2 regions of the Actinoallomurus bryophytorum genome follow, and region 1 is predicted to be linked to the other one. Evidence: predicted binding sites of a transcription regulator. Region 1 holds the regulator's gene; the other holds the start of a gene.

Region 1 (11,062 bases):
TCGGGCCGCTGGTGGTAACCCTTCATGACGCAGTGCCCGCGGATGGCGATCTCGCCCGGCCCGTCGCCCGCGTCCTTCCAGTCGTCCTCGATGAGCTTCATCTCGACGCCCCAGATGGGCAGCCCGATCGACCCGGGCCGGGCCGGGCGGTCCGGGCGGTTGAAGGACGCGACGGGAGAGGTCTCCGACAGGCCGTACCCCTCGACGATGTTCACGCCGAAGCGCTCAGAGAAGCGGTTGAGGACCTCGAGTGGAAGGGCCGCGCCACCGCTCGACGCGGTCGTCAGGGCGGAGGCGATCTGACCGAGCTGCTCCGCGGTGTGGCCGCCGTCGTGGGTGAGCAGACCCCAGTACATCGTGGGCACACCCGCGAAGAACGTGACCTTCTCGGCGAGCATGAGGTCGAGCGCCGCGCCGGGCTCGAAACGCGGCATCAGCACGACCGTGGCCTGTCGCAGGAACCCCGTGTTGAGCACCACCGACTGGCCGAAGGCGTGGAAGAGCGGCAGTGCGGCCAGGAAGACATCGTCGCCGTCCGACTCGAACATGCCGTCGCAGACCATCGCGTTCATCAGCATGTTCTGGTGGGACAGCTCGGCGCCCTTCGGCCGGCCCGTCGTGCCGCTCGTGTACAGGATGACCGCGGTGTCGGTGGCCTCGGTCCGGGCGGTCTCGAACGCTCCCGCCTGCCCGTCGAGCGCCGCCCAGAACGACTCGCCGTGCGGCGTCTCGGTGGCCAGTGGCGTGGCGGGCAGCACGAAGAAGTCCGTGCAGCCCGGAATGTCGTCGAAGGCGCCGCGGGACGCCTCACCGAGGGGCAGCTCCGGGGTGCCCTCGAAGGCGAACAGCGCCTTCGCCTCGGAGTCCTCGAGGTGGTAGGCGATCTCACGCCGCTTGAGCAGGACGTTCAGCGGCACGACCACGGCGCCGGCCTTGAGGATGCCGAAGTAGACCATCGGGAAGTAGGGCACGTTGGGGCAGGCGAGCGCGACCTTGTCGCCGGGGCGTACGCCCCGTGACCGCAGGAGGTTCGCCACCTGGTTCGCGATGGTGTTCACGAACGCGTACGAGAGCCGGAGGTCGCCGAAGACGAGCGCCTCGCGGTCGGGGGTCTCACGTGCGGTGTCGTCGAGGACGACCGAGAGGTTCAGCATCGGCTGCTCCTGCTGTCAATGGGGGACGCGCGTCCCCCATTGATAGCAGGCCCTGCTCAGGAGAAGACGACGTCGGAACAGGAGTAGAAGGCGTTCGTGGTGTCCGCGATGTCCCAGACCGCGAGGATCAGCTGCCGGCCGTGCCGCGTCGGGAGGGTGCCGCGGTGCGTGACGGGGTTGGGCGGCCGCGAGCCGTTGTAATTCTGCGTCAGGAACGGCGTGGACTCCAGCGCCGCGCGGGTGAGCGGCTTGGTCGGGTCGTAGCTCGTCTTGGTGATGAAGTACCGGAACGACGTGGTCGCGTGGATCGCGGTGAACGTCCAGGTGAAGTTGTACGACGCGCCGCTCGTCATCGAGGCGGCGGGCCACGTGCCGCCACGCGGGTCGTCGAGCTGGCTGAACTCACTGTGGTTCGCGCTGCAGATGTGACCGTCCGCGGGGCCGGCCGAGGGGAACCCCTTCGGGCCCTCGACGCTCTGCGGTTCGTACTGGATCGAGCCGCAGTTCGCGACCTGCTGCTGGGCGCAGCGGTAGCTGCGGCTGGGGGGCGACGTCGTGTATCCGTGCGAGAAGGCGGGGGTGCCGGTCGCGAGCGTGAGCCCGGCGGCGGCGATGACGGCGAGGGCGAGCTTTCGTTGCACGTGACTCTCCTTGGGGGCGGGCGGGGGAGGCCGGTCAGCGCTGGAGTCACCTCACTGTCGTGAATTTACTGGAAACCTTCCTAAAAGTCAGGTAGCCAGTAGGGGCTGGTGTGTGTCACCTCCGGTGGCCGGAAGCCAGGTGGCCCTTGCTTGCGTCTGCGCTAGTCTTGGGATATGTGCTCTCGGCTGCTCCTTAGCCGGCCGCGTTGACGTAGGCATCGGTCGACGCGGCAGCCCCTCCTGTGCGAGGGGCCTTCTCATGCAAGGGGCACAATTTCGTGAGCCGAAGCCGTGTGAAATCAGACGAGGAACGATGACTGGCGTCGACGAGAACTTTGACCCGCGGGCTATTCAGGACAAATGGCAGGCCCGGTGGGAAGAGCTGAATCCCTTCGCGGCGAGTGAGGACCCCGCCGACGAGCGTCCCCGCAGGTACGCGCTGGACATGTTCCCCTACCCCTCCGGCGATCTCCACATGGGTCACGCCGAGGCGTACGCGATCGGCGACGTCAGCGCCCGCTACTGGAACCAGCACGGCTTCAACGTCCTGCACCCCATCGGCTGGGACTCCTTCGGGCTGCCCGCGGAGAACGCCGCGATCAAGCGCAACTCCCACCCGTCCGAGTGGACGTACGCCAACATCGAGACGCAGGCCGACTCGTTCCACCGCTACGCGACCTCCTTCGACTGGTCCCGGCGGCTGCACACCTCCGACCCGGAGTACTACCGCTGGAACCAATGGCTGTTCCTGCGCTTCTACGAGCGCGGGCTGGCCTACCGGCAGGGCGGCAAGGTCAACTGGTGCCCGAACGACCAGACCGTGCTGGCCAACGAGCAGGTCGTCGCCGGCCACTGCGAGCGGTGCGGCGCCCTGGTCGAAAAGCGCGTGCTGACCCAGTGGTACTTCAAGATCACTGAGTACGCCGACCGGCTGCTGACCGACATGGAGCAGCTGGACTGGCCCGAGCGCGTCCTGCTGATGCAGCGCAACTGGATCGGCCGGTCCGAGGGCGCCGACGTCGCGTTCCAGATCGAGGGCAGGGACGAGCCCGTCACGGTGTACACCACCCGTCCCGACACGCTGTACGGCGCCACGTTCTTCGTGGTCGCCGCCGACGCCGCGCTGGCCGAGGAGATCTGCGCGCCCGAGCGGCGCGCTGAGTTCGAGGCGTACCGCGAGACGGTGCAGCGCGAGACCGAGGTCGACCGGCTGGCGGCCGACCGGGACAAGACCGGCGTGTTCCTGGGGCGCCACGCCGTCAACCCCGTCAACGGTGAGCGGATCCCCATCTGGGCCTCGGACTACGTGCTGGCGGAGTACGGCCACGGCGCGATCATGGCGGTGCCCGCGCACGACCAGCGCGACCTGGACTTCGCCCGCACCTTCGACCTGCCGGTCCGCGTGGTCGTCCACACCGGCGACGCGGACCCGGGCGAGTCCGGCGTCGCGACTCCCGGTGAGGGCGAGCTGGTCAACTCCGGGCCGCTGGACGGCCTGACCAAGACCTCCGCCATCCCGCGGATCACCGAGATGCTGGAGGAGAAGGGCCTGGGCAAGGCGGCCGTCAACTACCGGCTGCGCGACTGGCTGATCTCCCGGCAGCGCTTCTGGGGCACGCCGATCCCGATCATCCACTGCGAGGGGTGCGGAGAGGTCCCGGTCCCGGACGAGCAGCTGCCCGTACGCCTGCCGGAGGACCTGCGCGGCGCGGACCTGGCGCCTCGCGGTGTCTCGCCGCTGGCGGCCGCCGCGGCGTGGGTCAACGTCGAGTGCCCGAAGTGCGGTGGCCCCGCCAAGCGCGACACCGACACGATGGACACCTTCGTCGACTCCTCCTGGTACTTCATCCGCTACTGCTCGCCGGACTACGCCGAGGGGCCGTTCGACGTCGAGAAGGCGCGCCAGTGGATGCCCGTCGACCAGTACACCGGCGGTGTCGAGCACGCCATCCTGCACCTGCTGTACGCGCGCTTCTTCACCAAGGTGCTGTACGACATGGGCATGCTGGACTGCGTGGAGCCGTTCACCCGGCTGGTCAACCAGGGCCAGGTCATCCTCAACGGCTCGGCGATGTCCAAGACGACCGGCAACCTGGTCGACCTGGGCGAGCAGATCGCCGCGTACGGCGTCGACGCCGTACGCCTGACGATGATCTTCTCGGGTCCGCCCGAGGACGACATCGACTGGGCCGACGTCTCTCCGTCGGGCGCGATGAAGTTCCTGGCCCGCGCGCACCGGGTGGCCGCCGACGTGACCTCGGCGCCCGGCGCCGCCGCCTCGGCCGGCGACGTCGAGCTGCGTAAGGTGACCCACCGGACGATCGACGAGGTCACCCGGCTGGTCGAGGCCCACCGCTACAACGTCGCGGTGGCCCGGATGATGGAGCTGACCTCCGCCGCCCGCAAGGTGATCGACTCCGGGGCGGGCGGGGGCGACCCGGCGGTACGCGAGGCCGCCGAGACCCTGGCGGTCATGCTGTCGCTGGTGGCGCCGTACACCGCCGAGGAGATGTGGGAGCGCCTGGGACGCGAGGCGTCGGTGGCGAAGGCCGGCTGGCCCACCGCCGAACCCGCGCTGCTGGTCCAGGAGTCCGTCACGTGCGTCGTCCAGGTGGCCGGCAAGGTCCGTGACCGGCTGGAGGTCCCGCCGAACATCGGGCAGGACGAGCTGGAGCGCATGGCGCTGGCCTCACAGAAGGTCCGGTCGGCCCTCGGCGACCGCGGGATCCGCAAGGTCGTCGTACGCGCGCCGAAGATCGTCAACATCGTGCCGGCCTGATCGCGGTGGTCCCTCGACCCGAGGGACAGATGCCCACGAACGCGACATGAAAGCGGTGAGGGCACCCCGTCCGGGGGTGCCCTCACCGCTATGAGCGCAGTGCCAAGGAGACGTGGCCGGTGCGCGTGTCACATCTTGCGGAGCACCGCCACCACGCGGCCGAGGATCGTCGCGTCGTCGCCGGGGATCGGGTCGTACGCCGGGTTGTGCGGCATCAGCCAGACCTTGTCGTCGCGGCGTTTGAACGTCTTCACCGTCGCCTCGCCGTCGATCATGGCCGCGACGATGTCGCCGTTCTCGGCCACCGGCTGCTGGCGTACGACGACCCAGTCCCCGTCGGCGATCGCGGCCTCGATCATCGAGTCACCGCTGACGTTGAGGAGGAAGTGCGTGCCCTCACCGACGAGCTGCTTGGGCAGCGCGAAGACGTCCTCGACGGCCTCTTCGGCCAGGATCGGGCCACCCGCGGCGATACGGCCGACGAGAGGCACGTACGTCGGGGCCGGGCGTGTCGCGCTTTCCTGTCCCGCCGCCGTCTCGTACGACTCCGGCTCGGCCGGCAGTCCTGCCGAGCCCGGCATGCGCACGACCACGGCGCGCGGACGATTGGGGTCGCGCAGGAGGAAGCCCTTGCGCTGAAGCGCCCGCAGTTGATGCGACACGCTGGAGGTGCTGGTAAGTCCGACCGATTCGCCGATCTCGCGCATCGATGGTGGATAGCCGCGCCTCTGCACGGAGTCGCGGATCACCTCCAGAACCTTGCGCTGGCGTGCCGTCAACCCGCTTTCATCACTCGGGCCATCAGGCATTTCCCGGACCTTGCTCATGTATGTCTCCGCTGGATGACTGTGTTCCGGTGACGCGCTGTCGCCGGAATTTCGCTCCTGTAGACGGACGTTAGCGCCTCGTCGCTAAATGATCAAACACCTGTTCGAAGATGTCCTGGAAATTTGCCCATGGTCTGCGGTAGAACTCGTACGGGTGTTCGATCGAAACTTCGTTCGACTCATCAGAGGGGAGATCGATATGAGCATGTCCGCTCAGGCCCGCCCTTCCGTGCCACTCCGTCTCACTCGACGTGGGCGCATAGCCGTCGTCTGTACCATCGCTCTGGTCCTTCTCGCCGGCTTCATGGTGGGGGCACGGCACCGGGCCCGCGCCACGTCCGGCGGAGACCAGGGGCCGGCTCCGGTGGGGGAGTCGGTGATCGTGGGGCCGCACGACACGCTGTGGGGCATCGCGGTGCGTTCCCGTCCGGAGGTCGACCCCCGGATCACCGTTCAGCGCATGATCGACCTCAATGCCCTCTCCAGTGCCGTCGTCAACCCGGGGCAGAAGGTCTACATCCCCTCCCGGTGAGCCCCCGCCTGCTCCCGGCCCCGCCTGTCCCGATGTCCGTGCGCTCTCGTATCGCCGTGCAGGTGGGGGCGCGACACGCCGACGAACGTCCCCAGGCCCGTGACCTGAGCGGCGTCTTCGCATTCATGTTGCGGACGAGGTTGCGGAGGGCATCGCGGAGTCGTACGGTGGACCACAACATCTAGTAGTTACATGGATGTGATTCACCACAGGTTGTGGTGGCGGAGTGAAGTTTGTGTAATCGGCGTGTAACGACGTGCTGTGGGAGAGGGGTGGCGGGGCCATGCATTGCCCGTTCTGCCGCAATCCGGACAGCAGGGTGATCGACAGCCGCTCCACCGACGACGGCGCGGCCATCCGGCGGCGCCGGTCGTGTGCCGAGTGCGGGCGGCGCTTCACCACCCAGGAGACGGTGCTGCTGATGGTCGCGAAGCGAAGCGGCGTCACGGAGCCGTTCTCCCGCGAGAAGATCACCGCTGGGGTACGCCGGGCGTGCCAGGGACGTCCCGTGACAGAGGACGCGCTGGCCCAGCTCGGACAGCGCGTCGAGGAGGCGATCCGGGCGACCGGAAACGCCGAGATGCCCTCCCACGAGGTGGGGCTGGCCATCCTCGGGCCCCTGCGCGAGCTCGATGAGGTCGCCTACCTGAGATTCGCCTCCGTCTACCGGGGGTTCGAGTCGATCGACGACTTCGAGAAGGAAATCGAATCTCTGCGCGCGGCTGAACGCGGCCGGTAACACCCGCTAGCTGCTGCTTGTTATACGAGTTGTCCTGGAGATGGGCCGGTGCGGCCCGAAGAGGGGGAAGGTCATGACGGAAACGGTGAGCGGCCAGGCACGGCGCGGGAGGAGCGGCCGTAAGGGGCTGAAGATGGAACGCATCTTCACCCGGCCAGGCATTCACCCCTACGACGAGGTTCGGTGGGAGCGCCGCGACGTCGTCATGACCAACTGGCGGGACGGCTCGGTCAACTTCGAGCAGCGCGGCGTTGAGTTCCCCGAGTCGTGGTCGGTCAACGCGACCAACATCGTCACCTCGAAGTACTTCCGCGGCGCCGTCGGCAGCCCGCAGCGCGAGTGGAGCCTGAAGCAACTGGTCGACCGTGTCGTCGGTGCCTACACCACGACGGGCCGGGAGCACGGCTACTTCGCCTCCGACGAGGACGCCGAGATCTTCGACCACGAGCTGAAGCACGCCCTGGTCAACCAGGTGTTCAGCTTCAACTCGCCGGTGTGGTTCAACGTGGGGACGGCCTCGCCGCAGCAGGTCTCGGCGTGCTTCATCCTCGCGGTCGACGACACGATGGAGTCGATCCTCGACTGGTACAAGGAAGAGGGCGTGATCTTCAAGGGCGGCTCGGGGTCGGGGGTGAACCTCTCCCGCATCCGCTCCAGCAAGGAGCTGCTCTCCTCCGGCGGCACCGCCAGCGGCCCGGTCTCCTTCATGCGCGGCGCCGACGCGTCCGCCGGGACGATCAAGTCCGGTGGCGCGACGCGCCGGGCCGCCAAGATGGTCGTGCTCGATGTCGATCACCCCGACATCGAGGAGTTCATCGAGACCAAGTCGCGCGAAGAGGACAAGATCCGCGCCCTGCGTGACGCCGGGTACGACATGGACCTCGGCGGCAAGGACATCGTCAGCGTCCAGTACCAGAACGCCAACAACTCGGTACGCGTCTCCGACGAGTTCATGCGCGCGGTCGAGTCCCGCTCCTCCTTCGGCCTGCGCGCCCGCCTGACCGGCGAGGTGCTCGAGAAGGTCGAGGCCAAGGGCCTGTTCACCAAGATCGCCAAGGCGGCCTGGGAGTGCGCCGACCCCGGCATCCAGTACGACGACACGATCAACGACTGGCACACGACACCGGAGACCGGCCGGATCACGGCGAGCAACCCGTGCTCCGAATACATGAGCCTGGACAACTCCTCGTGCAACCTGGCCAGCCTGAACCTCCTGAAGTTCCTCAATGACGACAACACCTTCGACGTCGCGAGGTTCGTCAAGCTCACCGAGCTGGTCATCACGGCGATGGACATCTCCATCACGTTCGCCGACTTCCCGACCGAGAAGATCGGTGAGACCACCCGGGCGTACCGCCAGCTCGGCATCGGCTACGCCAACCTCGGCGCGCTGCTGATGGCGACCGGCCACGCGTACGACTCCGAGGGCGGCCGCGGCCTCGCCGGCACGATCACCTCGCTGATGACCGGCGTCGCCTACCGCCGCTCCGCCGAGATGGCGGCGGTCGTCGGCCCGTACGACGGTTACGCCCGCAACGCCGAGGGCCACAAGCGGGTCATGCGCAAGCACGCCGCGGCCAACGACGAGATCCGCACGCTCGACGCCATCGACAAGGCCATCCACGTCGAGGCCACGCGCCAGTGGCAGGAGTGCCTCAAGCTCGGCGAGAAGAACGGCTACCGCAACGGCCAGGCGTCGCTGCTGGCGCCGACCGGGACGATCGGCCTGATGATGGACTGCGACACGACCGGCATCGAGCCGGACCTGGCGCTGGTCAAGTTCAAGAAGCTCGTCGGCGGCGGGTCGATGCAGATCGTCAACGGCACCGTGCCGCGTGCCCTGAAGAAGCTCGGCTACCAGCCGGAGCAGGCCGAGGCGATCGTGGAGTACATCGCCGAGCACGGCCACGTCATCGACGCACCCGGCCTCAAGCCGGAGCACTACGACGTCTTCGACTGCGCGATGGGCGAGCGTGCGATCAGCCCGATGGGCCACGTACGGATGATGGCCGCGGCGCAGCCGTTCCTGTCCGGCGCCATCAGCAAGACCGTGAACGTCCCCGAGAGCGCGACGATCGAGGACATCGAGGAGGTCTACCTCCAGGGCTGGAAGCTCGGCCTCAAGGCGCTCGCGATCTACCGCGACAACTGCAAGGTCGGCCAGCCGCTGTCGGTGTCCAAGAAGAACACCGAGGAGAAGCCGCAGCCCGCCGCGGCTCCTGCCGAGGTCGGCCCGGTGCGCACCCGCCTGCCCAAGCAGCGGCCCGCCACCGTGACGCGGTTCTCCGTCGGCGGCGCCGAGGGCTACATGACGGCCTCGACGTACCCCGACAACGGTCTCGGCGAGGTCTTCCTCAAGCTCGGCAAGCAGGGCTCCACCCTGGCCGGCGTGATGGACGCCTTCTCCATGGCGATCTCCATCAGCCTCCAGTACGGCGTCCCGCTGGAGACCTGGGTGGACAAGTTCACCAACATGCGCTTCGAGCCGGCGGGCATGACCGACGACCCGGACATCCGCATGGCGAACTCGATGATGGACTACATCTTCCGCAGGCTCGCCCTGGACCACCTGCCCTACGAGACGCGGGCCGAGCTGGGCATCTTCTCCGCGGAGGAGCGCGCCGCCCAGGCCTCGGGCCAGGACCCGGCGACCCTGCGCGCCGAGGACGACGTCGAACGGGAGACCCTGGCCCAGTCGGTGCCGGTCGAGCGCCCGAAGGCGGCGGAGAAGCCCGCCCCGGCCCCGATCGCGGAGGCGCACTCCTCTACGGAGCTGATCGAAAGCCACCAGGGCCGCACCGCCGACGCCCCGCTGTGCCTCACCTGCGGCACGAAGATGCGCCCGGCAGGCAGCTGCTACGTCTGCGAGGGCTGCGGCTCCACCAGCGGCTGCAGCTGATTTCGGGCCCCATTCAGGTGTGAGATAGCAGGTCAGAGCGGGGAGCCGACGAATGATCGGTTCCCCGCTTCTGCCATGCACCTGCGGGAGTTGCATTGGATGCAACACGGGCAGACGGGAGAGCTGGTGAGCTGAGCGGCCTCCACGTCCGGTGTCCGGGCGGCATGGCCGTGTAGACCTATGAGCTGCGCGGGTCCCGGAACTCCTCGACGGGGGAAGCCGGCAGCTCGGCACTGTGCGCGATCGCCCACTGTCCGAGAACGAAGAGCTGTTCTCGCAGGGAACGGCCCAGTTCGGTCAGTGAGTACTCGACGCGTGCCGGTGGCGGGCCATGCGAGGTGCGGCGGACGAATCCCGCCTCCTCGAGAGCCCGCAGGGTGCGTGTCAGCATGCGCCGGCTGATGCCCTCGATCGAGCGGTCCAGATCGTTGAAGCCATGGCTGTCTGCTTCGCCGAGTAGCCGGATGATCGCAGGGCTCCACGTATCGCCGATACGGCGCAGCACGCCCGTCACCGGGCATGACTCGTACGCCGTGGCCGTGAGGACCGTTCTCGGTGGTTTCCCGGGTTGGTCAGTGGACATGAATGTGCCTTCTTTCCGGCTCCCGGTAGGCCACTCCATGATCAGCCTATGCACACACTCGAGTTGGGCCATGTCTCGGTGACGCGCATCCCGCTCTTCGAGAACTGGCCGTTGTCACCCGCCGAGTTCTTTCCGGGGAGCGACACCAGTCTGTGGAATGCGAACCGGTCCTGGCTCAGCCCAGCGCACTGGGACGTCGAGGCCGACCGGGTCGGGGTGGCCGTTCAGACCTGGCTGCTGCGCAGCGCGGGCCGCGTCATCATCATCGACACCGGCCTCGGCACCGCCCGCCCGGGTGTTCCAGGCGGCGTTCCGCTTTCGGGTGCGCTGGCCGCAGCCGGTGTCACGCCGGCTGATGTGGACCTCGTCATCTGTACCCATCTGCATGCCGACCACGTGGGAGGCAACACCCGCCTCGGCGAAGGCGGCGAGTGGACTCCGGCGTTTCCCAACGCCAGGTACCTGTTCTCCCAGCCCGATCTCGACTTCTTTCATCCCCGCACCCTCACCGAGGGGCCGGGCCGCAGCGCCGCCGTCTACGCCGAGTCGATCGAGCCGATCCTGCGCGCAGGACAAGCGCGGATCTGGGACGACGCGTACACCATCGACGAACATCTGCGGCTTACCCTCACGCCGGGCCATACCCCAGGACACGGCATGCTGACGCTCGAATCAGGCGGCGACCGGGCGGTCTTCGTCGGCGACCTGTTGCACGCACCCGTCCAGGTACTGGAGCCCGACATGTCCAGCTGCTTCTGCCACGACCCCGCCGCCTCGGCACGATCGCGTCGTGCAGTGCTGGAATGGGCCGCCGATCACCTCGCGCTCGTGGTCCCGGCGCACTTCGGCGGCGCCGGCGCGGTGGAGATCGACCGTGACGGCCCGCGCTTCACCGTACGGCGCTGGGC
Region 2 (11,062 bases), 5.1 Mb from region 1:
GGCGCTCGAGGCGCTTGACGTACGCCTCCAGGGACTCGCGCCGGGCGCCTGGGCGGCCGCCGCTGATCGAGTCGGCGGCCTGGGTGAGTACGGCCTCCACGGTGCGTACCTCGACCTCGTTGTGGTGCGCCTCGATCGCGTGGACGACGTCCTCCTCCTCGCCGTACCGCCGGGCGATCTCGGCACCGATCAGAGCGTGACTGCCCTCGACCTCGTGCGTGAGCGCCTTGCCGATGTCGTGCAGGAGTGTGCAGCGCTTGAGGAGTACGGTCGGCAGCCGCAGCTCGGCGGCCATGATGCCCGCGATGTGCGCCGACTCGATGAGGTGCTTCAGGACGTTCTGGCCGTACGACGTGCGGTAGCGCAGCTGGCCGAGCAGGGCGATCAGTTCCGGGTGCATCTCGGTGATGCCCAGCTCGACGAGGGCGTCCTCACCGGCGCGTACGCACAGTTGTTCGACCTCGGCCTTGCTGTGGTCGTAGATCTCCTCGATGCGCTGCGGATGGATCCGGCCGTCGAGGACGAGCTTTTCGAGGGTGAGCCGGCCGACCTCGCGGCGTACGGGATCGAAGCAGCTCAGCAGTACCGCTTCGGGTGTGTCGTCGATGATGAGGTTGACGCCGGTGGCCGTCTCGAACGCGCGGATGTTGCGGCCCTCGCGGCCGATGATGCGGCCCTTCATCTCGTCGCTGGGCAGGTGCAGCACGGACACGACGGACTCGGCGGTCTGCTCGGTCGCCACCCGCTGGATCGCGAGCGTGACGATCTTCCGCGCGCGCTTCTCGCCCTCGTCGCGCGCCTCGCCCTCGATGTCACGGACGATCAGTGCGGCCTCGCGCTTGGCCTGGTTCTCGATGGCGACGACGAGCTCGCTCTTGGCCTGGTCGGCGGTGAGCCCGGCGGCCTGTTCGAGAACCTGCTGGCGTTCTTCGTCGACGCGTTCGAGCTCGGCCCGGCGCTCTCGGAGCGACTGCTTGACCTCGTCCAGCTTCTGGCTGCGCTCCTCGAGCCGCCGCATCTCGTCATCGAGCCGCTGCTCACGCTCGGCGAGACGGATCTCGCGACGTTCGAGGTCTTCCCGCACCGGGCGGAGGTCGTCCTTGAGGGTCTTGACCTCCTTCTCTGCCTCGGCACGGGCCACCGCGGAGGTGTCCTTGGCCTTGGCCTCGGCTTCGGCGACGATCTCCTGCGCCTGGGCCTTCGCCCGCGCTACGATCTCGTCCGCGTCCCGATGAGCGTTGACTTCCTCTTCGCTCCGCACGGTGCTCTTGGTAGCCGCGACCACCCGGCCGAGGATCCTCCGGAGCACAACGATGACGAGGATGACGAAGGCCACGATGATGAGCAGTGCCGCACCTATGACACCCAAGATCACGGCACTGACCCCTTTCCTCGACGTCGACGCCACCCAACACCAAGGCAGCGCGCGAGGGGCTACGAACGCGCCATGGGTCCACCGGACCGCCGACGGATGCCAGCCGGGGCACAACCATCCAGGGTCCCGGACTCCCACCAGAACCCTGTAATCCCACCAACCGGCCATAGGGGAGCCGGCCGGGATACCTCTCAGCTCGTCAAAGTCTGCGGTCGTATGGAAATCCGCACTGCGCGGAGTAACTCCTCACTGCCGTAACCGTAAGCGTCGCGGAGGTAATGGGCAAGGAAAGACCACACGTTCCGGACGATTCGTTGCATGTGGCAAGCAGATACCCATACCTCCCTCGCCGCAGGTGAGAGACAAGATCGCGCTGGTCGGCCGCGTGGCGGCCCTGACCAGGACCCGTACACACCCTCGGCCACGGACCAGGGCAAATTTTGTGGACCCGCTACACCCACGGGCGCGTCGCGCCCCTGTTCCCACCGCCGAGCACCACGCCGCCCGGAAGATCATCGCCAGTCACCATGGGCCCACTGGTCTGCGGTCGACGCCCTGGAGCCGGCACGGCTAAGTCACGGCAGCCACAGTGGGCCTGGCCTGGCCCGTCCTGAGCAACCTCACCCGGCTCAGACCGCGCCGCCCCAGGCACTCCCCCAGGTCATCCCGCCACAAGCCGCGCGGGTGAGCCGGTGCAGGGTCAACGCCACCTCGTCATCGGGCGCACGGTGGCCACGCTCCGCACCCACGCTTCTCATCCCATGCTCCGCAACCGGACGAGACCGGCCATGCCCCCCACCTCGCCCCGCAGCTGGACGAGGCCGGCCGTGCCCACTGCCGGGACGGTCATCGCGGTCACGTGCGTCGGCTGGATCCTGGGGGTGCGCTGGGGCGTTCTCGTGCTCGGGGGTGTCGGGCTGCGGCGACCGGGGTTAGTCCTCTGGGGGTGAGTCGGGGAGGTCGCCGATGCCCTCCGCTTCGAGGGCCTCGCGGATCAGGTTGTAGGCGAGGCTGCCGGAGTAGCCCTTGCGGGCGAGTACGCCCGCGATGCGGCGGGTGCGTTTGACGGGGTCCATGCCGCGGGTGACGGCCATTCGTTTCGCTATGAGTTCGCGGGCCGCGGACTCTTCCTGCTCCGGGGCCAGTTCTTCGACCGCTTCCTTGACGGTGTCGTCGGCGACGCCGCGCTGCCGGAGTTCGGCGGCGAGTGCGCGGCGTGCCAGGCCGCGGCCGGCGTGCCGGGACTGTACCCAGGCCTGGGCGAACGCGGCGTCGTCGATCAGGCCGGCCTCCGTATAGCGTCCCAGTACCCGCTCGGCCACCTCGTCCGTCACGCCCTTGCGCCGCAGCGCGTCGGCTAGTTGGGCGCGTGTGCGAGGCGAGAAGCTCAGCAGCCGGAGGCAGATCTCACGTGCCGCGGCCTCCGGATCGTCAGCGTCCGCGGCGGAACGCCGACCGGCCGACGACCTCCCACCCGCCATGGACCTCCCACCCACCGTGGACCGCCCGTCGGACGCGGACCGCTTCGCCTTCCAACCGGAACCACTGCGTGCAGCGCCGCCAAATCCGTTATCGGCCTTTCGTCCTGCCACGACATCCCCTTGAACTCTCGCCGTACCCGAATGTCCGTCCGAACCACTGCCCCCTGGACGGAGACAAGCGCCGGACGCCCGAAGCGGTGAACCGGAACCACCGCGCCCTCAAGCCGAGACTCCCGCCGACCGGACCGACCGACCGGACCGGCACCGGCGCCACACGAACGACCGTGGGACCGACCGGACGGCCACGCCCCAGCGAGACGCGACGCCGGCGAGCTCAGAGCCCACCGCGACACCAACCCCTCAGCGAGACGCCGCCGACAGGCGAACACCAACATCAGCGAACCCCGGATCCGGTCCTCGCGCTCCGGCCAACCGCCGATACCGCCCCCTGGGGAGCCTCCCGGCAGGCACCCACAGAGCGAGTGAGCACGAGCCCCACCCACTCCCAGCCAGTCGCGACGCCGCCAGGAAACCCGGCTCGACACCGCCCGGAGCGCCGATGTTCGGCGGTCCGGGGACAAGTGCCCGCAAAGCGAAACGGCAAGAGGCTCCTGGACGGGGGCGACGCCACCGGGGAAGGACTCCGCGCCGGTCTCGGTCCGGCGCGGGGCGTGACGCCGCCGCCCGCCAGGAGGGCTTATCGGGCCGGCTCTCAGACGTCGCCCGGCTTCGGGGTGCTCTTGGCGCCCCGCTTGGCCCCTGCCGGCTTACCCGCCCCCGCCGTGACCGCCCCGTCGGCCGGTGCCTCCGCGGGAGGCGCGGCCGGGGAGGTCGGGTCGGCGTCGAGCTTCGGGCCCACCCCGAGCTTTTCCTTGATCTTCTTCTCGAGCTCGTTGGCCATGTCCGGGTTTTCCTTGAGGAAGGTGCGGGCGTTCTCCTTGCCCTGCCCGAGCTGGTCGTTCTCGTAGGTGTACCAGGCGCCGGACTTGCGGACGAAGCCCTGCTCGACGCCCATGTCGATGAGGCCGCCCTCACGGCTGATGCCCACGCCGTACAGGATGTCGAAGTCAGCGACCTTGAACGGCGGCGCCATCTTGTTCTTTACGACCTTGACGCGCGTGCGGTTGCCGACCGCCTCCGTGCCGTCCTTCATCGTCTCGATGCGGCGGATGTCGAGGCGCACCGACGCGTAGAACTTCAGCGCCTTGCCGCCCGTGGTCGTCTCGGGCGAGCCGAACATGACGCCGACCTTTTCCCGCAGCTGGTTGATGAAGATCGCTGTGGTCTTGGTCTGGTTGATGGCGCCGGTGAGCTTACGGAGGGCCTGCGACATGAGGCGGGCCTGGAGACCGACGTGACTGTCGCCCATCTCCCCCTCGATCTCCGCGCGTGGCACGAGGGCCGCGACGGAGTCGATGACCACGACGTCGATCGCGCCGGAGCGGATCAGCATGTCGGTGATCTCCAGCGCCTGCTCCCCCGTGTCCGGCTGGGAGACGAGGAGCGCGTCGACGTCGACGCCGATCTTCTTCGCGTACTCGGGGTCGAGCGCGTGCTCGGCGTCGACGAACGCCGCGATGCCGCCGTTCTTCTGCGCGCTCGCGACCGCGTGGAGCGCGAGGGACGTCTTACCGGAGGACTCGGGGCCGTAGATCTCTACGACACGGCCACGCGGGAGGCCGCCGATGCCGAGGGCCACGTCAAGGGCGATCGAACCGGTCGGGATCACCTCGACCGGAGGGCGCCCCTCCTGGCCCAGCCGCATGACGGAACCCTTGCCGAACTGCCGCTCGATCTGGGCGAGCGCCGCCTCGAGAGCCTTCTCGCGATCGTTTGCTGCCATGTGAGGTGTCCCTGTGAAATCGGTGCCTGCTGTTATCGGATGCGACGTTACGGGGCCGCACTGACAGTTTTCGAGAGTCCGGGCCACCGGTGTGGATGACGTCGCTCGTTACGGCCAACTTTAGCCGAACACGTGTTCGATCATGGTAAGACACTCCGATTCCCACCGGAAACCCGGAGGGAGTTGGCTTACGCTGAGCGCAGGATCATGCCGGTGACCATTCTCATGTGCGCCGACCCGCTCAACCCCCGGAGGGTCGACGAGCACTTCGCCCGGGAGGCCGACGCCGTACGCGCGCTCGGCGGCTCCATCGCGCTCATCGACCATGATGCCCTCCAGCACGGCGACGCCGCCATGGCCGTCCACCGCGTACCCCGTGACCTGGGCACCGTCTGGTACCGCGGCTGGATGATCACGGCCGTGCAGTACATCGCGCTGACCTCCGCCCTCGGCGCGCGGAGGGTCACGATGGCGGTGCCGCCGGACGGCTACCAGAAGGCCCATGAGCTGCCCGGCTGGTACGACACGTTCGCCGGTGTCACTCCCGCGAGCGTGTGGCTCCCGATGCCCCCCGGCGCTCCCCCAGGCAGGGACAGGCTGGCGCAGCTCGTACGCCCGCTTCCCAAGGGACCCGTGATCGTCAAGGACTACGTCAAGTCGCGCAAGCACGAGTGGGACGAGGCGTGCTTCGTGCCCGACGTCACCGACCTCGACCGGCTGCACGCCGTGGTGTCGCGTTTCTTCGAGCTTCAGGGCGACTCCCTGGCCGGCGGCATCGTGATCCGCGAGTTCGAGACGTACGAGGGCGGCGAGGCGCGCGTCTGGTGGGTCGACGGTGAGCCGGTGCTGGTCGGGCCGCATCCGGACACCCCGGACCGGCATCCACGCCCGCGTACGGAGCCCACCGCGCCCTGCGTACGTTCTCTGGGCTGCCGCTTCATCACGACGGACCTCGCGCGGCGCGCGGACGGCGCCTGGCGGGTGGTCGAGGTCGGCGACGGACAGGTGAGCGATCTTCCAGGAGGCGCCGAACCCGCCGACCTGTACCTGAGCTTCCCGATCCGCTAGGCACCTCTACACTTACCGGACATCACCCCCGGAACCGGAGGGCCCATGCCTCCCCAAGACGCCGGACGGCGGATGCGCTCCGGTGCCGTACAGCTCAGCGCGGTGGGCGTGCTGTCCCTGACGCTCGTGGCCTGCTCCTCCAGCACCAGCGCGTCCTGCGTCGACGGCCAGAACTCCCGCGGCGGCTCACACCGCGTCGTCGACGACCGCTACTGCGACAACGGCGGCACGTACGGCCGCTACTACTGGTACTACGGCGGCCGCTACCACGGCGGTTACATCTCCCGCGGCTCCACGATCCGTCCCCGCGGCAGCAAGATCACTTCACGCGGCGGCCGGGTGATCTCGCGTGGTGGCTTCGGCGGGCACTCCGGCTCGCACGGAGGCTGAGCCGTGCGACGCGAGTTCTCGGACCCGCGGGGGGACTGGGCCCAGATCATCGAGTCACAGGGCCTCGCGTACCACCGCACCTCCCACCCCGAGCACCTGACCCGCCCGTACTGGGACGAGTCGGTGCACTACGTCTTCGGCATGGACGAGGTCCTCGCCCTGGAGACGGTCGTCGAAGAACTCCACGGGATGTGCCTGGCAGCGGTGGAGCACGTCGTGACGACCGGCCGGTACGACGTGTTCGGCATCCCGCCCTGGGTGCGCCCGCTCATCGAGGCGTCCTGGCGGCGCCGCGACCCGCACCTGTACGGGCGGTTCGACCTCCGGTACGACGGCGAGGGCCCGGCCAAGCTGCTGGAGTACAACGCCGACACCCCCACCGCGCTGGTGGAGAGCTCGATCGTGCAGTGGTACTGGCTACAGGACGTCTACGCCGACGGCGACCAGTGGAACTCCGTCCACGAACGCCTCGTGGACCGCTGGAAGGAGATCGCGCCGGGACCGGTGCACTTCGCCTGGACCACGGAAGACGAGACCGGCGAAGAGCTGATGACCGTCGCGTACCTGCAGGAGACCGCCGAACAGGCCGGCGTCGCTGCCACCCCCATCGCGATGGAGGACGTCGGCTGGCACGCACGGGACGAACGCTTCGTCGACCTGGACGAGGCCGAGATCCGTACGCTCTGCAAGCTCTACCCGTGGGAGTGGATCGTCGCCGAGCCGTTCGGCCGGCACGTCACGCGTGCGTCCTGGATCGAGCCGATCTGGAAGATGCTCCTGTCGAACAAGGCGCTGCTCGTCGTGCTCTGGGAGCTGTACCCGGGCCATCCGAACCTCCTGCCGACGTTCCTCGGCACGCCGAGCTCGCTCACGTCGTACGTGCGCAAGCCGCTGCTCGGCCGTGAGGGGGCGAGCATGAGCATCGTGACGCCCGACGGCGTACAGACCACTCCTGGGGAGTACGGAGCCGAGGGCTTCGTCTTCCAGGAGCTGTGCCCGCTGCCCGACTTCGGCGGCGAGCATCCCGTACTCGGCGCCTGGGTCGTGGGCGACGAGGCCGCCGGCCTGGGCATCCGCGAGACCTCCGGTCTCATCACCGATGACACCTCTTCATTCGTCCCGCACCGCATCGACGTGGCACCTCGTTAGGGAGATCGACATGGCTATGGCGTTCTCGGAAGGTTTCGGCACGGCTCTGGGCAAGGGCGCCGGCGCGATCGCGGCGTACACGGCACTGGGGCTCGTGCTGCTGCTCATCGGGTTCTTCGCGGTCGACATGACCACGCCGGGCCGCCTCACCACGATCATCAGGACGAACCGCAACGCCAACGCGACACTGCTCGCCGTCTGCGGCATGGCGGGCGTGGGCCTCGTGGTGGCCGCGTCGATCTTCGCGTCCGGCGGGAAGCTCCTCGAAGGGCTGATCGCGACTCTCGTCTGGGGCCTGGTGGGCATCATCACCCAGCAGATCGCCACGCTGGTCGTGCGTTACCTGCTGGGCATCGACGTGGCCGGGCTGATGAACAAGGAGAAGCTCGAACCCTCGGCGATCCTCCTGGGCGCGACGCAGGTCACGGTCGGCCTGATCACCGCGGTCGCCGTCATCTGAGGTCGTACGAGGCGAGCCGCGGGCGTACGGGACCGGGCGTCACCGGGAGCCCGGCCGCCCGCCACTCCTGGAAGCCGCCGACCACGTCCGTGGCGTCGACCAGGCCGATCGCCCGCAGAGACGCCGCGGCCAGCGACGAGGAGTAGCCCTCGTCGCAGATCACGATCCAGCGGACGCGGTCGTGGACGGCCTCGGGGATACGAGAGTCGCTGCCGGGGTCGAGCCGCCACTCGAGATGGTTGCGCTCGACGACGACGGCGCCGGGGATGTCGCCGTCGGCGCGCCGCTGGTATTCGGGACGCGTGTCGACGAGGAGCCCGCCGGCGCGTACGGCCTCGGCCGCCTCGTGCGGCTTGAGGCGCGTGAGCCCCGCCCTGGCCTCGGCGAGCAGCCGGTCGACGCTCACCGCAGTTTCTGGGGGACGTCGAAGGTGGCGCAGACCGCCTGCCACACGGCTTTGACGGCGACGCCTTCGGCCAAGGCCTGTTCGACGGTGCGGCCACCTAGCTCGGCCAGGACGTAGTCCTTGGCCACGCTCTCGGCATAGCCATCGCCGAACTGGCTGTTCATTCGTTCCCAGAACACGGTGAGACGCACCCCTCAACGCTACCGGCCGGCGCGTTCTGTCGGTGCCGCGAGGCATCATGGCAGCATGGGACCGCTAGACCGCTTCTCCGCCGCCGCGCGTGCGTGGTTCACCGGGGCGTTCGCCGCGCCCACGGCGGCTCAGGAGGGCGCCTGGGAGGCCATCTCCCGTGGCGACAACACCCTGGTCGTGGCCCCGACCGGCTCGGGCAAGACCCTCGCCGCGTTCTTCTGGTCACTCGACCGGCTCGCCACCGTGCCGCCGCCGGAGGATCCCAAGCGGCGCTGCCGGGTGCTGTACGTCTCCCCGCTCAAGGCGCTGGCCGTCGACATCGAGCGCAACCTCCGGGCCCCGCTGACCGGGCTGCGGCAGACGTCCCAGCGGCTGGGCCTGGACGAGCCGGACATACGCGTGGCCGTGCGCTCCGGTGACACTCCCGCTGACGAGCGCCGCCGGTTCGCGGCCAAGCCGTCCGACATCCTCATCACGACGCCGGAGTCGCTGTTCCTGATCCTGACCTCACAGGCGCGCGAGGCGCTGCGCGGCGTCGAGACGGTGATCATCGATGAGGTCCACGCGGTGGCGGCGACCAAGCGCGGCGCCCATCTCGCACTTTCTCTCGAGCGGCTCGACGCGCTCCTGGAGCGACCCGCCCAGCGCGTCGGTCTCTCCGCGACGGTACGGCCGGTGGCCGAGGTCGCGACGTTCCTCGGCGGCACGAGACCCGCCACCGTGGTGCAGCCGCCGCACCAGAAAGAGGTCGAGCTCGAGATCGTCGTGCCGATCGAGGACATGACCGAGCTGGGGCAGCCGACCGAGGACCTGAGCGGGGCGGCGGCCGGAGAGCCCAACCGCACGTCGATCTGGCCGCACGTGGAGGCGCGCGTGCTGGACCTCATCGAGGCACACCGCTCGACGATCGTCTTCGCCAACTCGCGCCGCCTGGCCGAGCGGCTGAGCGGACGCCTCAACGAGCTGTCGCTGGAGCGGGCCGAGGAGGAGCTCGCCGAGGACGACTCGCCCGCCGAGATGATGGCGCAGGCCGGGGCCTCGCGCGGGGCTCCGGCCGACGTCGTACGCGCGCATCACGGGTCGGTCTCCAAGGAGGAGCGGGCCGGGATCGAGGAGGCGCTCAAGGCCGGGCGGCTGCCCGCCGTCGTCGCCACCTCCAGCCTGGAGCTCGGCATCGACATGGGCGCGGTCGACCTGGTGATCCAGGTCGAGTCGCCGCCCTCGGTGGCCGGCGGGCTCCAGCGCATCGGCCGGGCCGGGCACCAGGTCGGCGCCGTCTCCAAGGGCGTCATCTTCCCCAAATACCGGGGCGACCTCGTGCAGACCGCGATCGTGGCCGAGCGGATGCGCGACGGCGAGATCGAGGAGCTGCGTTACCCGCGCAACCCCCTCGACGTGCTCGCCCAGCAGATCATCGCGATGGTCGGCATGGACGAGTGGCCGGTCGATGACCTGGAGATCCTGGTACGACGCGCGGCATCGTTCGCGACGCTGCCGCGTTCGGTGCTGGAGGCCACACTCGACATGCTCGCCGGTCGCTACCCGAGCGACGAGTTCGGCGAGCTGCGCCCACGGCTGGTGTGGGACCGCGTCGCCGGGGTCCTGCGGGGGCGCCCCGGGGCGCAGCGGCTCGCGGTCACCAGCGGCGGCACCATCCCCGACCGCGGCCTGTTCGGCGTCTTCCTCGTGGGTGAGAAGGCGTCGCGGGTGGGCGAGCTGGACGAGGAGATGGTGTACGAGTCGCGGGTCGGCGACGTGTTCGTGCTCGGCGCGAGCTCGTGGCGCATCGAGGACATCACCCCCGACCGCGTGCTGGTCTCCCCCGCGCCGGGACGGCCGGGCAAGCTGCCGTTCTGGCACGGCGACGCTCCCGGGCGCCCGGCCGAGCTGGGGCGCGCCCTGGGCGCGTTCAGCCGTGAGCTGTCCGCGCTGTCACCGGACCAGGCGCGCTCTCGCGTACGTGCCGCGGGCCTGGACGAATGGGCCGCCGGCAACCTGCTCGCCTATCTGTCCGAGCAGCGTGAGGCGACCGGCTACGTGCCCGACGACCGCACCCTGGTGGTCGAGCGGTTCCGCGACGAGCTGGGCGACTGGCGGATCGTGGTCCACTCACCCTTCGGGGCGCTCGTGCACGCTCCATGGGCGCTCGCCATGGCCTCCCGGCTGCGCGAACGCTACGGTGTCGACGCCCAGGCCATGCACTCCGACGACGGCATCGTGCTGCGCATCCCCGACACCGGCGGCACCGAGGCCGCGCCGCCGGCGAGCGACCTGGCGCTGTTCGATCCCGACGAGATCGAGCGGATCGTCACGGACGAGCTGGGCGGCTCGGCGCTGTTCGCCTCACGGTTCCGCGAGTGCGCGGCGCGTGCGCTACTGCTGCCCCGGCACCGTCCGGGCAAGCGCATGCCGCTGTGGCAGCAGCGGCAGAGGGCGGCGCAGCTGCTCGCCGTGGCGAGCAAGTACGCCTCGTTCCCGATCGTGCTGGAGACCGTGCGCGAGTGCCTCCAGGACGTGTTCGACGTGCCGGGGCTGGTCACGCTGATGCGCGACCTGGCCGGCCGCAAGACGCGGCTGGTCGAGGTGGAGACGCAGGTGCCCTCGCCGTACGCGCGGTCCCTGCTGTTCAGCTACGTCGGCGCGTTCATGTACGAGGGCGACGCCCCGCTCGCAGAGCGGCGCGCGCAGGCCCTCGCCC

Evidence for each region. Region 1 encodes LexA, which represses DNA repair genes until DNA is damaged. Its sites were predicted from a motif close to TCGAACANNTGTTCGA; they were not measured.
Region 2: the regulator LexA is predicted to act here: its motif matches at 4,824-4,839, upstream of recA (recombinase RecA).

Annotation. Positions count from the first base shown of each region.
Region 1 covers NZ_VFOZ01000001.1:5,604,732-5,615,793, forward strand. The annotation lists gene FB559_RS26295 (long-chain-fatty-acid--CoA ligase) at 1-1,154, opposite strand, end outside; gene FB559_RS26300 (lytic polysaccharide monooxygenase auxiliary activity family 9 protein) at 1,211-1,795, opposite strand; gene leuS (leucine--tRNA ligase) at 2,109-4,574, shown strand; gene lexA (transcriptional repressor LexA) at 4,703-5,401, opposite strand; gene FB559_RS26315 (LysM peptidoglycan-binding domain-containing protein) at 5,706-5,933, shown strand; gene nrdR (transcriptional regulator NrdR) at 6,217-6,672, shown strand; gene FB559_RS26325 (vitamin B12-dependent ribonucleotide reductase) at 6,746-9,571, shown strand; gene FB559_RS26330 (winged helix-turn-helix transcriptional regulator) at 9,750-10,154, opposite strand; gene FB559_RS26335 (MBL fold metallo-hydrolase) at 10,203-11,062, shown strand, end outside.
Region 2 covers NZ_VFOZ01000001.1:534,634-545,695, forward strand. The annotation lists gene rny (ribonuclease Y) at 1-1,375, opposite strand, end outside; gene FB559_RS46055 (hypothetical protein) at 2,005-2,133, opposite strand; gene FB559_RS02560 (regulatory protein RecX) at 2,308-2,856, opposite strand; gene recA (recombinase RecA) at 3,569-4,699, opposite strand; gene FB559_RS02570 (ATP-grasp domain-containing protein) at 4,907-5,767, shown strand; gene FB559_RS02575 (hypothetical protein) at 5,813-6,157, shown strand; gene FB559_RS02580 (glutathionylspermidine synthase family protein) at 6,161-7,306, shown strand; gene FB559_RS02585 (DUF350 domain-containing protein) at 7,323-7,766, shown strand; gene FB559_RS44460 (rhodanese-like domain-containing protein) at 7,759-8,172, opposite strand; gene FB559_RS44465 (DUF3046 domain-containing protein) at 8,169-8,363, opposite strand; gene FB559_RS02600 (ATP-dependent helicase) at 8,419-11,062, shown strand, end outside.